2 regions of the Bacillus nitratireducens genome follow, and region 2 is predicted to be linked to the other one. Evidence: riboswitches for the same ligand, from Rfam matches in the RefSeq annotation. Region 2 holds a riboswitch; the other holds the start of a gene.
What was found. Region 2 has a riboswitch for thiamine pyrophosphate ahead of thiM (hydroxyethylthiazole kinase). Riboswitches for the same ligand answer to the same signal wherever they lie in the genome.
Positions count from the first base shown of each region.

Region 1: another riboswitch for thiamine pyrophosphate. It lies ahead of tenA (thiaminase II); the one in region 2 lies ahead of thiM (hydroxyethylthiazole kinase).

Region 1 is NZ_JAUMJO010000004.1:368,246-378,944, forward strand. It holds gene Q3V31_RS17495 (esterase/lipase family protein) at 1-862, shown strand, start outside; gene Q3V31_RS17500 (homoserine dehydrogenase) at 949-1,974, shown strand; gene pdxR (MocR-like pyridoxine biosynthesis transcription factor PdxR) at 2,071-3,519, shown strand; gene Q3V31_RS17510 (D-alanine--D-alanine ligase) at 3,524-4,438, shown strand; TPP riboswitch at 4,512-4,616, shown strand; gene tenA (thiaminase II) at 4,739-5,428, shown strand; gene Q3V31_RS17520 (RNaseH domain-containing protein) at 5,756-8,137, shown strand; gene Q3V31_RS17525 (DUF3959 family protein) at 8,356-9,123, shown strand; gene Q3V31_RS17530 (hypothetical protein) at 9,659-9,850, opposite strand; gene Q3V31_RS17535 (MarR family winged helix-turn-helix transcriptional regulator) at 10,013-10,468, opposite strand.
Region 2 is NZ_JAUMJO010000007.1:118,872-129,570, reverse strand. It holds gene thiE (thiamine phosphate synthase) at 1-514, opposite strand, end outside; gene thiM (hydroxyethylthiazole kinase) at 531-1,337, opposite strand; TPP riboswitch at 1,410-1,522, opposite strand; partial or broken gene Q3V31_RS23945 (toprim domain-containing protein) at 1,811-2,128, shown strand; gene Q3V31_RS23940 (ATP-dependent nuclease) at 2,342-4,405, shown strand; gene Q3V31_RS23935 (ATP-dependent helicase) at 4,390-6,129, shown strand; gene Q3V31_RS23930 (diadenylate cyclase) at 6,378-7,805, opposite strand; gene Q3V31_RS23925 (HNH endonuclease) at 8,043-8,192, opposite strand; gene Q3V31_RS23920 (hypothetical protein) at 8,210-8,368, opposite strand; gene Q3V31_RS23915 (GIY-YIG nuclease family protein) at 8,549-9,208, opposite strand; gene Q3V31_RS23910 (hypothetical protein) at 9,323-9,454, opposite strand; gene topB (DNA topoisomerase III) at 9,594-10,699, opposite strand, start outside.

The DNA of each region.
Region 1 (10,699 bases), on a different contig from region 2:
TGAAACAAATAAAGTTCATTTAGTTGGGCATAGCATGGGTGGACAAACGACAAGAACATTAGTGCAGTTATTAAAAGAAGGAAGTTATGGAGAAAAAGATTATGTGAAAAATCATCCGAACACAAAGATATCACCACTATTTGAAGGTGGTAAATCGTATGTTCATAGTGTTACAACTTTAGCAACTCCTCACAACGGTACAACACTCGCGGACGGAAGTCTTCTGTTGCCGTTCGTTAAAGATTTACTCATTACAGCTGCAAGTTTAGGTGGAAACAATAATTTATCATTATATGATTTTAAATTGGATCAATGGGGTATAAAAAAGAATACTGGAGAGTCCTTTTTCCAATATACTGATCGTATTTTAAATAGTTCAATTTGGGAAAATACAAAAGATATAAGTCAATGGGATTTAAGTACTGATGGAGCAAAGGAGTTAAATAATTGGGTAAAGACGCAATCGGATGTATATTACTTATCCTATAGTGGACATGCATCGCAAGCAGCACCTATAACAGGTTTGCATCTACCGCATATAACGATGAATAAAGTGCTAATGGGGAATGCATTCTTCTTAGGCTCTTATGCAAGATATGAAGAAAACCGGCCATTAATAGATACTTCTTGGTGGCAAAACGATGGTGTAGTAAATACAAATTCTATGATTGCACCATCTTCTAATGCTACTGTAAATAATAATGAGTTATTACAGGTTGGAAAATGGAATCATATCGAAACGAAAGCAAATTGGGATCATCTTGATATGGTAGGGCTTAGTGTTTCAGACACGTTAGGTTTTTCTAACATTCAAGAGTTTTATAGAACAATTGCTGGAAAATTATCACGTCTACCGAAATAGGTAATATAAAGCGCTCTCGATGGAATTCGAGGGCGCTTTATATTATATTGAAAGAGGGATTTGGTATAAAAATATGGGGGGATATTATGAAAATTCAAATTGTATTATCAGGATACGGGACAGTAGGAAGAGAGTTTATAAAATTATTAAATGAAAAATATTTATATATAAATGAAACATATGGAATAGATTTAGTGGTAAGTGGCGTATTAGGTAGAAATATTGCAATACATAATGAAGAAGGCTTATCTATTCATCATTTATTAACGTATGGTGGCGGTACTGCAGCAATTGAAAAGTATATAGAACATCACCCGAAAGAACGTGCAACAAATAGCATAAGTGGTAATGTATTAGTAGAATCAACAGTTACAAATCTTAAAGATGGAAATCCGGGAAAGAAATATATAAAACAAGCGATTGAGAAACATATGGATATAGTAGCAATTTCAAAAGGTGCACTTGTTACAAACTGGAGAGAAATAAATGAAGCAGCAAAAATCGCAAATGTACGAATTCGATATAGTGGTGCAACTGCTGCGGCATTACCGACACTAGATATTGGGCAATTTAGTTTAGCTGGTTGCAATATTGAAAAAATAGAGGGAATATTAAACGGAACAACAAATTATATTCTTTCGAAAATGTATGGGGAAGATATTACGTTTGAAGAAGCACTGAAAGAAGCACAACATAAAGGAATTGCTGAGACGAACCCAGCGTTAGATGTAAGTGGTTCAGATAGTGCATGTAAATTGTTACTTTTAACAAACAGTTTAATGGGAGTAGAGTATACACTTACAGATATACATATAAAAGGAATCGAGCACGTTACAAAACAACAAATTCGAAATGCTAAGGAACAACATAAAATTATTAAATTAATAGCATCGGCGCATAAAGATGAGGAAGGCAATGTAAATCTAAATGTTGAACCGTGCGAAATAGATAAAGATCATCCGCTAGCAAAAGTAAATGGGACAGAAAAAGGAATCACGTTCTTTACAGATACAATGGGGCAAGTTACTACAATTGGTGGAGCTTCTAAGCCAAGAGGGGCAGCCGCATCAGCTTTGAAAGATGTAATCAATTTATATCGAAAGGATTTATAGGTTTTATAACCGTACCGCTATTAATAAAAAACACATATGTAGTGGACCTTTTGAAAATGAAATAAATATGCAAAAATGATTGCAGGGGGTAAGGATTTGTTTAAAGATTTTAAAGTTGTGAAAGATCGTCCTGTTTATATTCAACTGAAAGATTATTTAAAAAAGATGATTATGAAGGGACATTTGCTAGGGAACCAAAAAATCCCATCAACAAGGGAACTGAGTGAATTACTATCTGTGAGCAGAAATACAGTACTCGCTGCTTATGCGGATTTAGAGCAAGAAGGACTCATTTATGCAGTTAAAGGAAAAGGAAATTTTGTTGCGAAGGTTGATATTTCTAACACTTCGTCTGTTGAAATAGATTGGAAAAATAAACTCAATACAGTTACCGCATTAGCGGATGAATTAGATTTAATGAAACATGGTGTTCGCTGGGAAAAAGGAATGATTGCTTTTAATAGTATAGCACCGGATGAAAAGCTATTTGATGTTGAAAATTTCAAAAGAGCTTTTCTTACTCGCATGTCCATTGAAGGGGATATCGTACTGAACTACGGATATGCAAAAGGTTATAGACCGTTAATGAATTATTTACTTCATTACATGGAAATGAAAGGCGTAGATATTTCGAACAAAGATATTTTAATTACAAATGGATTTACAGAAGGATTAGATATTGTATTATCTTCGTTATCGAAAAAATCAGGGCGTGTTATTTGTGAAAATCCAACTCATCATGCTGCATTGAAGCTATTTCGCTTACATGGACTTGAAGTTCATGGAATTAATATGAATGATGATGGTATTGATACGAATGAAGTAGAAAAAAGTTTGCGTGAAAAGGATTTTGATTTCGCATATTTAATCCCTTCTTATCATAATCCAACGGGTATTGTTACGAGTTCGGAGAAAAGAACGGAATTGATGAGATTATTTTCAAAATATAAGATTCCTATTATAGAGGATGGATTTAATGAGGAATTACGTTATTCGGGTTCACATTTAGCGCCATTATTAACTTTTGCTGGGGCTGGTAATAATGTGATTTATATTAGTAGCTTTTCAAAGGTACTTTTCCCTGGTTTACGTGTAGGTTGGATCATTGCAGATAAAGAGCTCATTCATTATTTAGAAAGTGTAAAAAGAGCAAGAACCATTCACACATCAACGTTAGATCAAGCTGTTCTGTTTCAATATTTACATGAAGGATATTTTGAAAAGTATTTAAAAAAAGCAAGATCAGTTTATAAGAAAAAATATGAGTTAGCTGTTGAGGCGTGTAATCAGTACATTCCGTTTAAAAGAATGACTGGAGATGGTGGACTTCATTTGTTTATAGAGTTGGAAGAAAAAATTCAAGCCCGCGTACTTTTACAAAAGTGTTATGAGAAAGGAGTTACGTTTTCTCCTGGAGATGTTTTTTACTCTGATGGAGGAGGAACGAACACATTCCGATTAGGATTTTCACGTTTGAAAGAAAAGGAAATTGTTAGCGGGATTCAAATAATTGGTGAAATATTAAAAAATGAAACTTGGAGTTGAGAAAATGAGAATTGGCGTTATTATGGGAGGAGTCTCCTCTGAAAAACAAGTATCAATTATGACTGGGAATGAAATGATTACACATTTAGATAAGAGTAAGTATGAAATAGTTCCAATTACGTTAAATGAAAAAATGGATTTAATTGAAAAAGCGAAAGACATTGATTTTGCATTGCTAGCATTACACGGAAAGTACGGAGAAGATGGTACAGTTCAAGGAACGCTAGAGAGTTTAGGTATTCCTTATAGCGGTAGCAATATGTTATCAAGCGGTATATGTATGGACAAAAATATTTCGAAAAAGATTTTGCGTTATGAAGGAGTAGAAACACCAGATTGGATTGAACTCACAAAAATGGAAGATCTAAAGCTTGAAGAGTTAGATAAGATAGGATTTCCGTTAGTGGTAAAACCTAACTCTGGTGGCTCAAGTGTGGGAGTTAAGATCGTCAATGATAAAAATGAATTAATCTCAATGCTGGAAACAGTATTTGAATGGGATTCTGAGGTAGTAATTGAGAAGTATATAAAAGGTGACGAGATTACATGTTCAATTTTTGATGGTAAACAGTTACCTATCATTTCAATTCAACATGCAGCTGAGTTTTTTGACTACAATGCAAAATACGATGATGTTAGTACAATTGAAGAAGTTCTTGAACTTCCAGCTGAAATTAAAGAACGTGTAAACAAAGCGTCAATAGCTTGTTATAAAGCATTAAAATGTAGTGTTTATGCAAGGGTTGATATGATGGTGAAGGATGGAATTCCATATGTAATGGAGGTTAATACATTACCAGGGATGACACAATCAAGTTTACTACCAAAAAGTGCAGATGCGGCTGGAATTAATTATAGTAAACTATTAGATATGATAATTGAAACTTCATTAAAAGTAAGGAAAGAAGAAGGTTTTTAAGATATTTGTAGAATTAAAACTTTTGATAGTTCTACGAAGTATGCTATGATAATTACAATACGACAACTAAATATTTATCCACTAGGGGGGCCTTTATAGGCTGAGATCAAATTTAATTTTGAGACTCTTAGTACCTGATCTGGTTAATGCCAGCGTAGGGAAGTGGGAAAGACGTTGCTATTTATTGAATAAATACTGTCAATTTCACTTTCTTTACGCCTGTAAAGAAAGTTTTTTTATTTTACAGCTTTAATAAATGGGATAAATACTTATATTTTATAAATTATTGGAGGGATTTAAATGACTTTTTCACAATCATTACGTAAAGAAGTAGATTCAATTTGGGAAGCAAGTTTTAATCATCCATTTGTAAAAAAACTAGGAGAAGGAACGCTAGATTTAGCTAGTTTCCGTTATTATGTGCTTCAAGATTCATATTATTTAAGTCATTTTGCTAGAGTACAAACGTTAGGTGCTGCAAAGGCTCTTGAATTAGAAACGACAGCACGCATGGCGCATCATGCACAAAATACATATGAAGCTGAGTTATCATTGCATGAGAATTTCGCGAAGAAATTAGGGATTACGAAAGAAGAAAAAGATAATTTTATTCCTGCGCCAACTGCATATGCATATACATCTCATATGTATCGTGCAGCTTATGAAGGGCATTTAGGAGATATTATTGCAGCTATTTTACCTTGTTATTGGTTATATTATGAAATCGGTGAACGATTAAAAGAATGTCAACCAGAAGAGCCGATTTATCAAGAATGGATTTCTGCATATGGATCGGATTGGTTCCGTACGCTAGTAGAAGAGCAAATCACACGATTAGATACGATCGCTGAAAAAGTAACAGAGGCAGACCGTAATCGTATGAGACAACATTTTATTTTTAGTAGTCAATATGAATATTCATTTTGGGAAATGGCATATACACTAGAAAAATGGCCGGTGAATGAAAGAGTTAAAGGTCTTATTAAATAAAGAGTATAGAAAGGGTATCGCTATATAAAGAGGCGATACCTTTTCTTATATTTAATTTATGTAAATTTTTTGTAAATTATAGATATAAAACCGAATAATCTTTTATAATGATTTTATAATATAAGAAGTGACATAAGGGGGTAGTTATATGTTAATGGTAACTTTTTATTAATTTAGTTTTTTGTAATTTATTATTATAATAATTTAATTTAATTATTCCCCGAAATATGCTTCGTTTAAATTTGAATTGTTTATGCTTAAAAATATTGGTGAATTTACTAGTATTATTCATGATCAATATTAATTAAGAGAGGAAGTATTACTAATATGGAAAAATTACAGTTATTAACATTTAAAAATATAGTAGACCCCCTCTATAATGAGAAAGTATCGTATATTTACTTTCCTATTGAATGGCTTGAGATTGTAGAGATACATTATAGAACATTTTTATTAACGAGTAAGTTAAAACTTGTAAATGAAAGATTGTATGATATGTTTTCTGATATATTATTCATTCAGCATAATCCATATATACTAAAGGAAGATACACCTTGGATTGTAGCAAAAGAACCAATGAGCCAAGAGCAGTTAGACTATATTTTCCAAAGTTGGTATGAGGTTATTCATGATTGGAAACCGAATAAATTAATAGATCCACCACATTTAGAATGGCAGTATGATTTAATTAGTAATTTACCAGTATTACATGATAAAAAAACGTTTTCTAAATGGGTACCAGCTCTAATTACACATATCTTTTGCGAACAGCCTTTACTTATGAAAAATAAGAATGATGAAGAAGTATATTTTTCACCACTGCGATCCCAACATGTTTCTGAGGCGATGTCTGAGCCAATTAAAGATGACGAAACACAGGATTATTTCGCTTATGTATATCGGTTTGAATACATAACTCGTGGAGGTGAGAATATTCCACTATTAAAAGTATCAGTAGGGATTAGACGGTTTTATCAGCAATATAACCATAAAGATATTTCTATACTTTTAGGACGAAAGCGAAGCCAAATACTGATTTCAACTCCTGAATTTGAATCAAATAAGAAAAAGAAAAGATTTGTAAAGTTAAAAGTGCAACAAGCTGAAAAAGGAATAAAGTGGATTAAGCGTTTCAGAAATTTAAAAGATGAGTATAGGATAGGGGGAGAAGTTAAATTAGAACACATTCTCCAATGTCCGAAAGAGTATATTAGAGGAACAAATAAAAGAGTGCTTCTTCCATATAACGAAAACATATATAAAGTTCAAGGAACAAAAATAAAGCTTGGTATAAAAGTAAGAGAAAAAAAGGAGCTTTTAAATGAATTCCAACTAACCTTCCCATATTTTACATTAATTCCTGAATGTGAAAATGTATTAACTAATAATGAGAATGAGTTATTACCTTTACTTACCCCAAAGGGATTAGACTCAATTACGTTAGAAGTATGGTCAGATGATATAGTAATAGAGATAGAACAAGCGTTATTAGATAGCAAAATAGTTTTAGCTCAAAATGGAGATTCCTCCTATGTATTAAATGCAGACAATCCGGTGTTGTTAAAAATAGTAAGATATAACATTGAAAAAGTATTACAAAATCCATATAGAATGCAATATAGCCATAAAAATAAAAAGAAACTTGTAGACGATGTTGTAAAAGCGGTACATGCTACAGCAGGAGAGCAAAATGAAATGAAACTAGCATTAATTGCATTAAAAACTTTTAATGGCCGTGAAAAAATTAATCCAAAGCAAATTATTAGGGAAGGATTCGTTCGAACACAACGTATTTCAGCTTTTATTAATTTATTTATTGGACAAAGTGTATCTAAAAAAGAAATTATTACCGCTATTCTTAGTTTGTTAGAGCAAAATGGGTTCTTAAAGCGTAGTTGGAATAAGATAAAATTACCAGGTATAATTGTAAATTTATCAGTTGAAAAAATGTCTAAATTTGATTTCTTACCTATTTTTTCAAAAATAAATGGGAGAGAAATAGTATATAAATTATATGGTCAAGAAGAATGGGATACAATTGATCATACTTTATTAAATATAGGTAATAATAAAGTGTTTTTACCACAACCATCAAAAAGGAATGATATAGGGGCCCACTTTAAACAATTTATATCAGAAACATTAGTTGAAATTTTACAAGATGCACATAAACAAAACAAAGAAGTTTATTTTGTTGTAGATGCAAATATGAGAAAACATTGGATAAAAGAATTGCAGAATGAAAGCGTTAATATAGAGGTTTTACCTGAAATAATCTCAAATTTTAAAGAGGATATAAAAATAATTAGAATTAATACTAACTCAGATGTACCGAACTATATTGTTAGAGATCAAAAATATGTTATGGATGAAACGAGTTTATTTGTAGATCAACTGGGAATTTACTATAGCACGGCTGCTTACGAATTAAATTGTAATGCGATAGCACAGCAGTGTATACTCGAAATTATCCCGTTTGGTGTAAAATTTGAAGAGAGGGAAGAACTCGCCAAAATGATACATTACATGTGCTGTAAATCAACCTTGCTCTCAGAACAAAATATTCATAATACGTACATAATGCATATGGTTAAATTAATAAAAAATTATACTACCGATATTGATTCAAGGGAGTTTAAAGAATTCGATGATGAATTAGATGAAGATGTAATAATTATGGAAAAAGAAGATGGATTGATATTAATATAAATGATAGTATACAAATCCTGTTAGTAATAATAAAACAGGATTTGTCATTTTTTATTGTAAATATAGATATGATTTGTCATGTATATTTTCGTTTTCATATTTACTTTATTTACTTTCAGGATTAAGATGTTTTTTAGAAATATCACAAAGGTTTTTCAAATAGTATGAACTTTATATTTTGCGAAACTGAAAAAAGAATTTGAAAGGAATGGGGAATTGTGAAGAAATTAGATGTGCTATTAATGATACTGAGCGGCCTCTTTCCGGTTGCAGGTGTTATGAAGCAAGTCCCTCTAGAACAATCTTTATTTATTGGAGGATTATTATTTTTCACTAGTTTTGGAAGTTACTTTGCTAAAAAGATGTACTCACGAATATGTAGCTGGATAGCGTATGCGCCATTTATTACATTACTGTTAGTTATTTGGAATCAGGATATTTCAACAAATTCAATAATAGCGAACGCGAAAATCGCCGCTTGTATTGCGTTAATTCCATGTATATTGCGTTTTCGTACATACGGGCTTACTTTGGGCTTATTCTCATTATGGGCCGCTTTACTATGGGATATAAAAGAAGTACAGTCATTAATTATACTTGAGCGTATGATGAGTTTAATGACAGGCCATTACTTATATATTCTCCTTTTAGTTGGAGGACTTATATTAGGTGGATTACTTGCGATGTTATTGCACCGTAAAGAGAAAGGTGCTAATAAAGAAAATACTAGTTTATTTAAACAGAAAAAGAAACGCAACAAGCCAACATTTAAAATTCGTATTCCTAGATTACCAAAGTTTAAGTTAAAATTATTAAAGTTTGGTGGGAAATCTTCTAAACGAAAAACACCAGAAACAATTTATGAGCGTAATTATGATGAACCGGCTCAATCAAATCAAATGATAGAGCAAGAACCGCAATATAAAGTAGAAGCTATCCAAGGACAAACAAGGATGGAACGTCGAAGAAATAGGCATAATGCATAGTAAAATTAGTTAACCCCTTAATGATTTATCGTAGAATTGATAAATCATTAAGGGGTTTTATATATTCCTCTGTGTGCTTTTTTATCTCTCACATGTTTATAAGCAATTATCCAGTGAAATATATAAACTACTAGTAGTTACATATATCATCGAGTAAAAAGATAGACGTTGTTATTACAGTCATTCAGCTAATGAATAAAGCGTGCCCAACTGGTGAAGAGTTACACCAGTTGGATAGATACCTTGATATATAACCGAAAAAAGAGGTGGACAAGAAAAAAATACCGATTTGGGAAGATAAAGAAGAAGTGGACAAGTGAAGGGAAACGGAATGAGAGAAATTAAATAGGATGAAGAAAATGCTTGAAACCGTTGACGTGAAAGTTATGTCGGATGATGAGTTTCTAAAGAAATATAAGGGCACATTTAAAAAGGAAAGACACCAATTCAAAAACTACTGTAAAGATTGCAAGCAGAAACATAACGATTTGTTATAGGAATTTCATTTTGTTCAGATAGATTTTTGTTTGGAGTTTTAAGACTGTTGCATTTTCTTTATTTTTTTTGTTCCCAAAACACAACTAATAATTGCAAGTAATGCACTTGAAGAGATGAAATTTACGGTCCAATAAATTCCTGTTCCAGTAATTAAGTCGATAATTACAAATTTTTTAATTGCCGAACTTTTTATTGTATGAAAAACGAATTGATTGTTATTGTTATCCAATGTTGTCACGTCCCTTATCTTTTTTTAAAACATATGACAAGGTATGCTTGTTCTAGTCATTTAATCTCAAGAGAACCATAAAAAGAACAGCTAGCAAAAGCTAGCTGTTTCATAAATGAAAAACAAAAAATTAGATTGGTTTTGAAAAATGATTGAGACGAATTATTTAAAATGTTGTAGAGAATTTAGTAAGTCATTATGGATACGTAATAAGGTTTGGATATCTTCTTCAGATAGTTGTTCTAGTGCTAGTCCCATTGCTTTATAAGAAGTCGAGTTTTCAATGGATTTCTTAGATATTTCTTGTCCTTGTGTTGTTACTTTTAATTGTATTTCTCTACGATCTTCATGTGATTGTTTTCGCTCAATTAATCCTAAATTAACTAACTCATCTACATTTACACTCATTGTGCTTTTAGGAACTGAAAGGCGTTCTGAGATATCTTTAAGAGTAGTATTAGGAGTTGCATAAATTGAATTTAAGATGCCCATTTGTTGAACTGTTAATCCTAACGTAGAAGCGTTTTGATGAGTAAATTTTATAATTTCTTTGTTTATTTTTACAAATGAATGAACAATTTCACTGGCTTGTTTGATACCTTGTTTATGTAGACTCAAAGTAATAACTTCCTTTCATTTTAAAATAATCCAACTCGATATTGTTCATTGTTGAACTATTTTATTTTGAATCAAATTGTAGGGAAAGTCAATAAACGCTATTGATAAAAAACCTAATAAAAAATTCATTTTGTAGAAATAAAAAAAGGTGATGAACATCGCATCACCTTTTGATAAAGCAAAGCACTTTCAAAAATAAAGTATTCAAAGTTAAAACAGAAGTTATCATAA
Region 2 (10,699 bases):
CAACAATCGGTATCATAATTCCTTGTTCTCTAAAGTGGGCTAAACCTTTCGTTCCTTGAACTGCTTTCGTATCTTTTTTCGTACTCGTTGGGAAAATAGGGCCAACACCTAAATAATCAGCTCCGTTTTCAATTGCCCAGCGTGCTTCTTCAATTGTATGGGTAGATACACCCACAATTTTATCTCCCATTTTTTCACGAACAGAAGTAATTCCTTCATCATCTTGTCCAACATGCACGCCATCTGCATCTAACTCAAGAGCTAGTTCCACATCATCATTTACGATGAATGGTACACCGTACTCCTTACAAATTGCTTGTAGTTCTTTTGCGAAACAAATACGTTTCTCTCCCGTTAAAGCGCCTTCCCCCTTTTCACGAAATTGAAAAATTGTTATACCGCCTTCTAGTGCATCTCTCAATACTTGTAGTGGCTCCTTCGTACAATTGTTACTTCCCATAATAAAATATACCGATAATAATCTAGACATTTCAGCCTTTGTAATACGCGGCATCTCGTTCCCCTCCTTACTATATAAGCTCAATCTTCCCATATTTCTTAATATCATCTGAAGTTGTATTCGCTAACTGATTTAAAAATTCAATTTGGAAACTACCAGGTCCCTTTTCCACTGTCTTAGCAGCTGCCAGTTCCGCAGCTACACCATAAAACGTTAATGCCGCTACTGCTGCCTTTACATAATCCTTTTCTACTGCTACAAATGCTCCTATTACAGAAGTTAGTAAACAACCTGTTCCAGTCACTTTCGTTAAAATAGGATGGCCATTTCGAATAAGAATAGTTCGCTCTCCGTCTGTAACAACGTCTTCTTCTCCAGTAATTACCGCAACTGTATTTAATTCATCCGCTGCCTGTTTTGCAATATTTACAACATTACCATTTCCAGTACCAGCGTCTACACCTTTAATTTCCCATTTTTCATTAATAACATTAGCAATTTCAGCTGCATTCCCGCGGATAACTGCTAAATCGATTTCAGCTGGAATATGTCTCGCAACTTCTGTTCGATAAGAAGTTGCTCCTGCCCCAACTGGATCAAATAATACTGGTACACCATTTGTATTTGCCGATTTACCAGCAAGTAACATCGCTTCTACCTCTTCAGGACGAAGTGTGCCCATATTTAAAACAAGAGCTCCCGCAATGCTAGCCATTTCTGCTACTTCTTCTTTTGCATACGCCATTACAGGCGATGCCCCTAATGCTAATAAACCGTTTGCTGTAAAATTTATTACAACAACATTTGTAATATTATGAACGAGCGGATTAGACTCTCTTACCAAATCCACTACTTTACTAATTTCTTTCATATTCATCCTTTTCATCTCCTAACTATAGTGGTGGGAGATACACAAAAAGGCACTTTGCGCGTACGCAAAGTGCCTGAACATGTGCTTTTACACTCTCCCTACGCTGGCATTATCCAACAGGTTCAAATGGTCAATGACGGACTAGTAGTCATACTCTCAGTTTGCATCCACAAACTCCCATGTGTTTATTATTCATCTACTTCAAAGTCTACTCTTATTCTAGTAAAATAACAAGTTCTTTCCTTCTATAGAATGATAGAGATCATAACTCTCCTGGTCTAACCATTCTTCGCCTTTATATAATAAAAATGAAATTCATTTACAATGTCAATGGATACCCCTTAAAATCTGACATTTATATAAGTAAAACCCTCCTCGGTATATTTCATCACAAATAACTCAAACCGTCAGCAAGACTGAATAGAATAAAGATGTATGCTATATTTAACGTATGGAAATTTGAAAGGATGTTTTTAAATATGGCAAAAAGTATTGTAATTGCTGAAAAACCTTCTGTTGCACGTGATATCGCACGTGTACTGAAATGTGATAAAAAAGGGAACGGCTATCTTGAAGGTAGTAAATATATTGTTACTTGGGCTTTAGGTCATCTCGTTACATTAGCTGATCCAGAAAGCTATGATGTGAAATATAAACAGTGGAATTTAGAAGATTTACCAATGCTACCGGAGCGTTTAAAACTAACCGTTATTAAACAAACAGGGAAACAGTTTAACGCTGTAAAAAGTCAGCTTCTTAGAAAAGATGTAAATGAAATCATTATAGCTACTGACGCTGATTTATCTCTATAAAATATAATTGCACATAAATCCTAAAACACCTTTCATCCTTGATTTAACAATGATATCTAATACTTTTTACAATTGCACATAAAAAGAAGCACATAATTTATCTTTAAATTATGTGCTTTTTATTTATTAAATGAAGTATTTTATATTTAAATATTATAAAATTAAACTGGATATAATAGGAATTAAGAGGAGGATTTTATGTACATTTCGGAGTTAACAATAAACAATTTTAGATCGTTTAACAAAAAAACAACGCTAAATTTTAATGATGGGATTAATGTAATTATTGGGCAAAATAATGCTGGTAAAACAACTGTAATAAAAGCATTAGATATACTCTTTAACAATTCTTCTAGTAAGAGGTTGAACATTAACGATTTTAATCGTAGTGCCTCGATTGAAGAACTAAAAGTGTGCCCACCTAAAATATATATATCTGCCAAACTACAAGAATCTGAAAATGAAGGTGAATACTCAGATGAATTAGTGACAGTAGCTACCTGGTTAACAACCCTTAATACACCGTATGAAGCTACAATTACTTATGAGTATTTCTTACCTGAAAAAGAAGCAGCTGAATATACAAATTTGATGAAAAAAATATCGACTGAAGATATTAATCAATATTGGAAAGCTATTGAACATAATTTCTTAAAAAAGTATGTTCATAGAGTATACGTTGGAAATCCTGAATTCAAAAATTCTGTACAGAATGATGAAATAAATCGTTTTGATTTTCAATTTTTAACTGCAATTCGTGATGTCGAAAGAGATTTATTCAAAGGAAATAACAGCCTTTTAAGAGAAGTAATAGACTTTTTTATGGACTACGATATTAAAAGTAACAGTGAGTTAGAAAAAAAGGAAAAAATAGAACAAATTCAAAAGAAAAAAAGAGACTTTTCAGTTGAATCAAAGAAGATAATTGAATCACTTCAGCAACGTATGAGAAACGGTGAAGAACAAATTTTAAAGTATGTCAATAATACTGGGGCTGGAATTGATGAATCTAAACCCTCATTTGATGGAGAAATTTTGGACACCGAATTATATTCAGCATTAAGACTCATTGTCGAAAAAGAATCTGGAATTAAGCTACCTGCCATTAGCAATGGGCTAGGCTATAATAATTTAATTTACATCTCCCTTTTACTATCAAAAATGCAAAAAGATGCTTCTGGAGAATATTTAGGGTCAAATGCTAAAGTGTTCTCCATATTAGCTATTGAGGAACCGGAAGCACATTTACATCCAAGTATGCAATATAAGTTTTTACAATTTCTAAAAGAAAATAAAGATTCAGATGTTAACCAAATATTTATTACTTCACATTCCCCAAATATAACTGCTGCAGTTGATTTAGAAGATATTTTAGTTATTCAAAAAATTAATGAAGAAATTAAAATAGCATATCCAAGTAAAGTATTCAATGATTCAAATGAGGAAGATGTCATATCCCGAAATTACGTAAAAAGATTTTTAGATGTAACAAAAGCAGATTTATTTTTTGCGCAAAATGTAATTCTAGTTGAGGGTATCGCTGAACAACTTGTACTTCCTGAATTCGCAGCCTCAATGGATTTGAATTTAGCGGACAGCCATACCACAATATTGAATATTGGTGGAAGATATTTTAATCATTTCTTAAAATTATTTGATACTAACCGCTGCGAATTTGCCTTAACAAAAAAAGTAGCGTGCATAACTGATCTAGATCCAGTTAGAAAACTAAAAGATGCTGCAGATGAGGATAGCAATTGGAAAAAGTGTCTTCCCATATTTTTGGACATACAACCAGAAGACTATGAATATAAACAAACTTCTAATTCACTCGTGGCGACATATAGCCATAGTGATTCGAAAATTAAAGTTTTTACCCAGACACATGGACAAAGCTCTACATTTGAATATGATTTGATTTTAAAAAATCCGAATTGTACAAAATTAATAACCCCTTCAGTTTCTAATGCCCAAGAGCTTAAAGATTTAATGGACCTTGTTGCAAAAGATAAACCTATAAAGGAAATAGTTGAAAGAATAAGAAAAAATGCCTTTAAAGACGAGCTTTTAAACTTGCTTACTCTTGGATTGTTAAAAGATGCGTTAAGCGTAAAGAAAGGCATAATTGCTAGTCGATACCTATTATCTATCTCTAAAGGAGAAGCGGCTCAGGAGATTGCTTATGTCATAAGTACAGCTGACCAGGGCTTAATTGAACCACCAGATTATATAAGCGAGGCGATAAAATGGATTTGTCAGTAGCCACGGAATTAAAAAATAGTAACAGTATAATACCAATTAATGAGCATTTTAAATTATATGCTGGACCCGGTGCAGGAAAAACCACTTTTTTAACCAATCATATTAAAAGAATTCTACATCAATCAACTAAACTTGGAAAAGCAAAAAAAATTGCTTGTATTACTTATACAAATACTGCCGTTAATACTCTTGTCAATAAACTCGAAGATTCTATTGAATCATTAGAAATATGCACAATACATAGCTTCTGCTATAAGCACATTGTCAAACCATACATTTGGATTTTAGAAGATTCACCTTTACCTATTGATAAAATAGATGGGCATGAACAAATTAAGCTACGGCACAGTCAAATTAATCAATTAAAAGTTGAAATTGGACAAAGTTATTTAAATGATGTGAAATTATGTGAGGCGCTAAATAAACTTCAATGGGTTTTAGACGATGAAATACCAACATTAAAATTTTTAAATGCTTATGATGGTAAGACAGAAAATTATTTTCTAAAAAAAAGTGCTTATTATAAATATAAACAATTATATTGGTCTGAAGGAAAATTAAGTCATGATGATGTCCTTTATTTTGCGTATAAAATTTTACAAGAAAACATACGAATAATAGATATTATTAGAGCTAAATTCCCCTATATTTTAATTGATGAGTTTCAAGACACTAGTCCATTACAAACAGCAATTATTGAATTAATTGGGCAAAAAGAAGTTAATATAGGAGTAATAGGTGACTTATGCCAATCAATTTATTCTTTTCAAGGGGCAAACGTAGAATTATTTGAGATGTTTTCAATTGAAAATATGAAATTATATATTTTAAAGGATAATCATCGATCAAGTAACGAGATTATAAATGTACTTAATCATATGCGTAAAAATAAAGACTTTGAGCAATCCTCTCCCACTCATAAATCTGGTGATCTTCCTACTATACTGGTAGGAGCTAAGAAAAGTGCTTATCATTACTTGAATAATAAATCAAAAAATCCAGTTGTACTATCATATAAAAGTGAAAACTCAAAGTCCGTTGAATATGAAACAGATTTAATTGAAGATATGGATTTCAATATTATTCTTCAAGATTCAAATAATGAAAGAGGCTGGAGAATTTTTCATATAATTCAATCTATCGAATTAGCTAAGCAGTTTCAATTAAAAGAGGCTTTAAGACTCATGAAAATTGCTTATCGAAAAGATGGGTCTTTTACTGATAAAGAGGCTTTTGTTAACTTAAAAAGATTTTTAAATATGTACAATAAATTTGAAACCAAAAGCATTACTTACTTCCACAACGAGTTAATTGTAGGGGAATACAATGTTAAGGGACGTATTTCGAGAGGAGCAGCAAAAACATTATATGATGGTTTAACTTATAGAAAAGTTGCCCTCCAAATGAAGGTTTTAGATGACTTAAGTGATTTTAAAACAATCCACCAATCTAAAGGAGATGAATTTGAAAATATTTTAGTAATAGTTCCTCCCCAAAAACAAGGAACAGAGCTAAACTTTCTGCTTTCACCTAACATGGATATAGAAGTGCATAGAGTTTATTATGTTGCACTAAGTAGGGCAATGTCTGGACTCTATATTAATGTTGAGAAATTAGAAGAAAAAGAAAAAGAAGCACTCATAAAAATTGGTTTTGAAATAATACAGGTAGATAAATCAGCTGAAATAAATATTACTACTAAGGAACTAGTTAATTCCCTATAATAGCCTAGATATTTCAACTAAGAAGAGAGCGTCAAAGACATATTTATTAAATATCAGCTGTCCCTGGATTTGTTTATAAAATAAAAAAATCCAGGGACTTTAATAATATAAAATCAATTCAGTGAATATTTTTACATATTTATCCATAATGGCAACCCCTATATAATATAACTATAGAAACTCTTTAAATTGAAATTCTAGATTAATATGATATAAGGTAATTTTTAAATCTTTATTTGATAACAATATCAATTTGATTCACTGATATAATTTGTCATGCCGTCCTCAGATACAATTACAATTAAAGTTTTAAATTTTTCATGCTTATAAATATTATTCTTTAAAGTTTTAAGATATCTATGTGCTGAATTGTATCTTGCACCTCTAGCTATATCGGTTTCAGTATCTATGTATGATAAGCCATCTAGAATTACGCCCATTGAAAAGCAGTAACATTCTGGATTTATTAATACCGCTCCATCTATATTACTTATTGAATACATAATAGGTTTTTCTAAGTATTTAGGTTCAATATTAAAACTTTCATTTTCTAACCTTTTCGATTCTTTTTCTGCAATATCAGAAATAACTAACATTGTACCATGTTTTTGTCCCATTGCACTTTCAACAATTTTCCACAGCTCATCTTTATGTGTATTAAAATCAGAGAATATAGATCCCACTTTAAAAAAACTTTCGAACTCCGCTTTTTGTTTTGCACGTCCATAATCTCCAAATAAAATATTATATGAAGAGCTACTTATTAACTTTTCACCAGAAAAGAACAATTCCCACTGCTGATATTTTATGAAATTTATTCTAAGCAAATCCTTGTTGTCCTTGATATTTCCCAAGCCCTTAATTTCGCCTGTATCCTTGTTAACTATTAAATGTAAATCATTTGAGGTAGTCTCTAACAGTTTTCTTACCTTTCTCGTTTGATTAAGTGGTATGGGATTTTTAAACTTTAGAATGATATTTGTTTTTTTCATATCCTCTCTAGTCACTAAGTACATGGACCCATTAGCCTCACTTCCTTCATACTTTAGATTTGCATATTCTTCTAAGGCACTTAAATTTAATTTATAATTCGTAATATCCATTAAAAAACGATTAACAGATTCATTTATAATAACTTTAGAATTTGAGTAAGTATCATCAAAATCAAATTCGTAGTATTTATCTCCGTCTAAATCAAAATTGATACTATATTGTTGACTAAACCAAGTATTTACATCTTCCAATAGTTTTATGGTGTTTATCCTAAAGAGTAAATCCTCTTCATACAGTCTAGAGCCTTTGGTGTTAATTTTAATTTTCACTTCTATAAAACAATTTTTAAAAACATTAAACATTTCAGTCTTTAACTTAAGATAATAATGTTCTTCATTCCCAATTGTTTTAACCTTAATATTCTTGTGAGCATCGTATGTAAGATCGCGAAGTAATTCAATAACTTCTTTTTCTATTAACCTTGATGAAAAGGCATCAAATATGCCATATTCTATATTACCGTAAATAATATTAACTTCGAAAGGCAATGCTAATTCTTCTAAATTATTATAAAATCTGCTAATAATCTTCCGAATTACCTCCCTAATTACAGCAATTATCTCTTTTTCATTATCAATATTACTTTCCGTTGGTATTAATTTAAATGTTGGTGTAATTCTCATGCCATTCACCCTTTATTGAGTATTTTAGATGCTTTTGAAATAAATTTATCATTTGTATCTTTAAAATAAATTTTGATTAAAAATATCATATAAACCTTCATTTTACGGAAAAAATAAAGGAATCCATTTTGTGATGAACTTTCCTTTTTATAAAAAGGTTTGCTCATTCTTTATGATTGTTATTAAAGAAAAGCACCCATTAGCTTAAAATTGAGAAACTAAGCCTTAAAATTTGCATTAATCCAAATTCCAAAATGGGATATTTACAGAACTAGTTGCTGTTGACCTTGCTCCTTTTGATGTATTGCAAGTTTCACAAAGTAATTGAAAATTTGAAGCATCATTGCTGCCGAAAAGCTGCAATGGAACAATATGATCAATATGTATTGTGTTTTGTGGTCTAATTAATTTTGTAAGATCGCAACGACATTCTGGGTTTGAGCAAGTTCCTTTCTAAAGTTTTCAAAAGCATTTCGTCCAGCCTCATAAAAATATCCAATAGCTAATCCAGCCAAACCGATACCAGAACTTAATGCCAAATGTTCATCTTTTAATACTGCCATTTATTTCTCCCCTTTTTCTTCTAACTATAAAGCTTTAGATTTTTTAAACTGTTGATCTTTTTTCAAAACGTTACGATTTTTTTCAAATCCACAACAATCCTTATTTTGTCGTAAATAAAAAGAATCTATTTGAAAAATAATCAGAATAGATTCCTTACATAATAACATCACAAACTATTATTATCCTCTAAATAAAAAATCAGAAAGACGTGGTAAATCATGTTCACGACTATTATATTTAATTAATTCAAACTCTATATCTTCTAGATCAAAACCGTCTTGCAAGAGATCCACTACTACTGTGGTAAAATCAATTACCTCGCTATACCTTTTACCATTAAAACTTTTTTCTCCATATATTTCTTCAATCTCATAAATTACTTTTCTTAATCTCTTACTAAAATCAGAATCTTTCCTTACTCGTTCAATCTTAGATTCCCCTTCTTTATTATAGGAAGGATCATAGTGTTTAATTAAAATACGTTCAACAGCCTTACGGTCTACTTCATCCTCTATTTCATAAAAAATAACGATAAATTCATCTTCTTCCTTACCAAACCGTTCATAATATTTATGAGAATAAAGTCGATCCCTTAGATTACCTTGACCAACGTATATACACCCTTTTCCAATTGTATTAAAGTCCGTTACATCAGGTGAAAAAATAACATATACCCCTTTTTTAGAAAGATGCTTCTCTCTATCTAGGAATCTAATTTTGACGGGTTCTTTTACATTACTAATAGTAAATTTGGCATTAGATGATTCTTTAGTAGGATAAACAAAATCATTTAACTCGATTAAAAAATTAGGTTCTAGCATGTGATTAGGTGTTAACATATGATCCCCCCTCGTTTTTGTAAAATTCTATCATAACTATTATTTTATATTATAATTAACACATTTAACATGCTATATCAGTTCAGTTATATGTAAAATTCCATTTTAAATAATTCAGTTTGGATTTTCTTGAACTACATTTTCCACAACTAGAGGGAAAGAACAATCCGCAATACTCTTTAAATTTTCTTTTCTATACTTTATCAATAATTGGAATTTCACTCTAGGAATCCCTTGTTTTTTCAAATAATACCTCTTTATAGAAAGGGATAAAGCGATGCAGCTTTTTTATAAACGCTACATTCCATATTGGTTAATTTAAATTGTACATAACAAAAAAGAATTGCCCATCAAAACTTTAGATAGACAATTCCTTTTTATTAATTTAATCAAATTTTAATTTCTTTAGTGCCTCTGCGAACGGGTTGTTTAATGGTTCTTCTTCTTTGTTCTGTTGTTTCATATATTTTTGAACGTCACGCTTATCAGCTTTGTTTCCAGATTCTTTTTTACGTCTCTCCTGGAATGTCGATAATTTTTCGCGATAGCCACATTTACATGCAAAGATTTGGCCTTCACCTTCACCACGTAGTTCTAGTTTCTTCTTACATTGTGGACAACGAGCGTTTGTTGTGCGAGATACATTTTTACGATGACCACATTCACGGTCTTGGCAAACGAGCATTTTTCCTTTTTTGCCGTTTACTTCTAGCATCGGTTTACCACAGTCTGGACAAGACTTTGTTGAAATGTTGTCATGTTTATATTTTTTATCACTTGATTTAATTTCAGAAACAATTTCTTTCGTATAGTTTTTCATTTCTGAAATGAATACTTCTTTTTTCAGTTTACCCTTTGCGATAGCCTCAAGTTTTTGTTCCCATTCACCAGTTAGTGTAGGCGATTTTAACTCTTCTGGTACTAAATCAAGTAACTGACGACCTTTTGATGTAATGTGAATATCTTTACCACGCTTTTCAAGTAAGAAAGAATTGAAGAGTTTGTCGATAATATCTGCACGTGTCGCTACAGTGCCTAATCCACCAGTCGATTTTAACGTATCAGCAAGTCGTTTATTTTGCGTATCCATATATTTTGTAGGATTCTCCATTGCTGAAAGTAAAGTCGCTTCATTAAATCGTGCAGGTGGCTTTGTTTGACCTGATGTTTGCATAATTAACTTTACAGCTAATGTATCACCTTTTTCAATGTGAGGTAGAAGCTGCTCTTTTACGTCATCAGTTACATCATCATCTTCAAAGCGATTTTCGTATACTTCTTTCCAACCAGCGTGTAAAACCGTTTTTCCGCGTGCAATGAACGTTTCATTACCAACTTTTGTGCGTAACGTTAGTTGCTCGTATTCGAATGCAGGGAATAAAACAGCTAAGAAACGTTTCACAACTAAATCATAAATTTTACGCTCTTTATCTGTAAAGGATGAGAAGTTAACGTATCCTTCTGTTGGAATAATTGCGTGATGATCGCTTA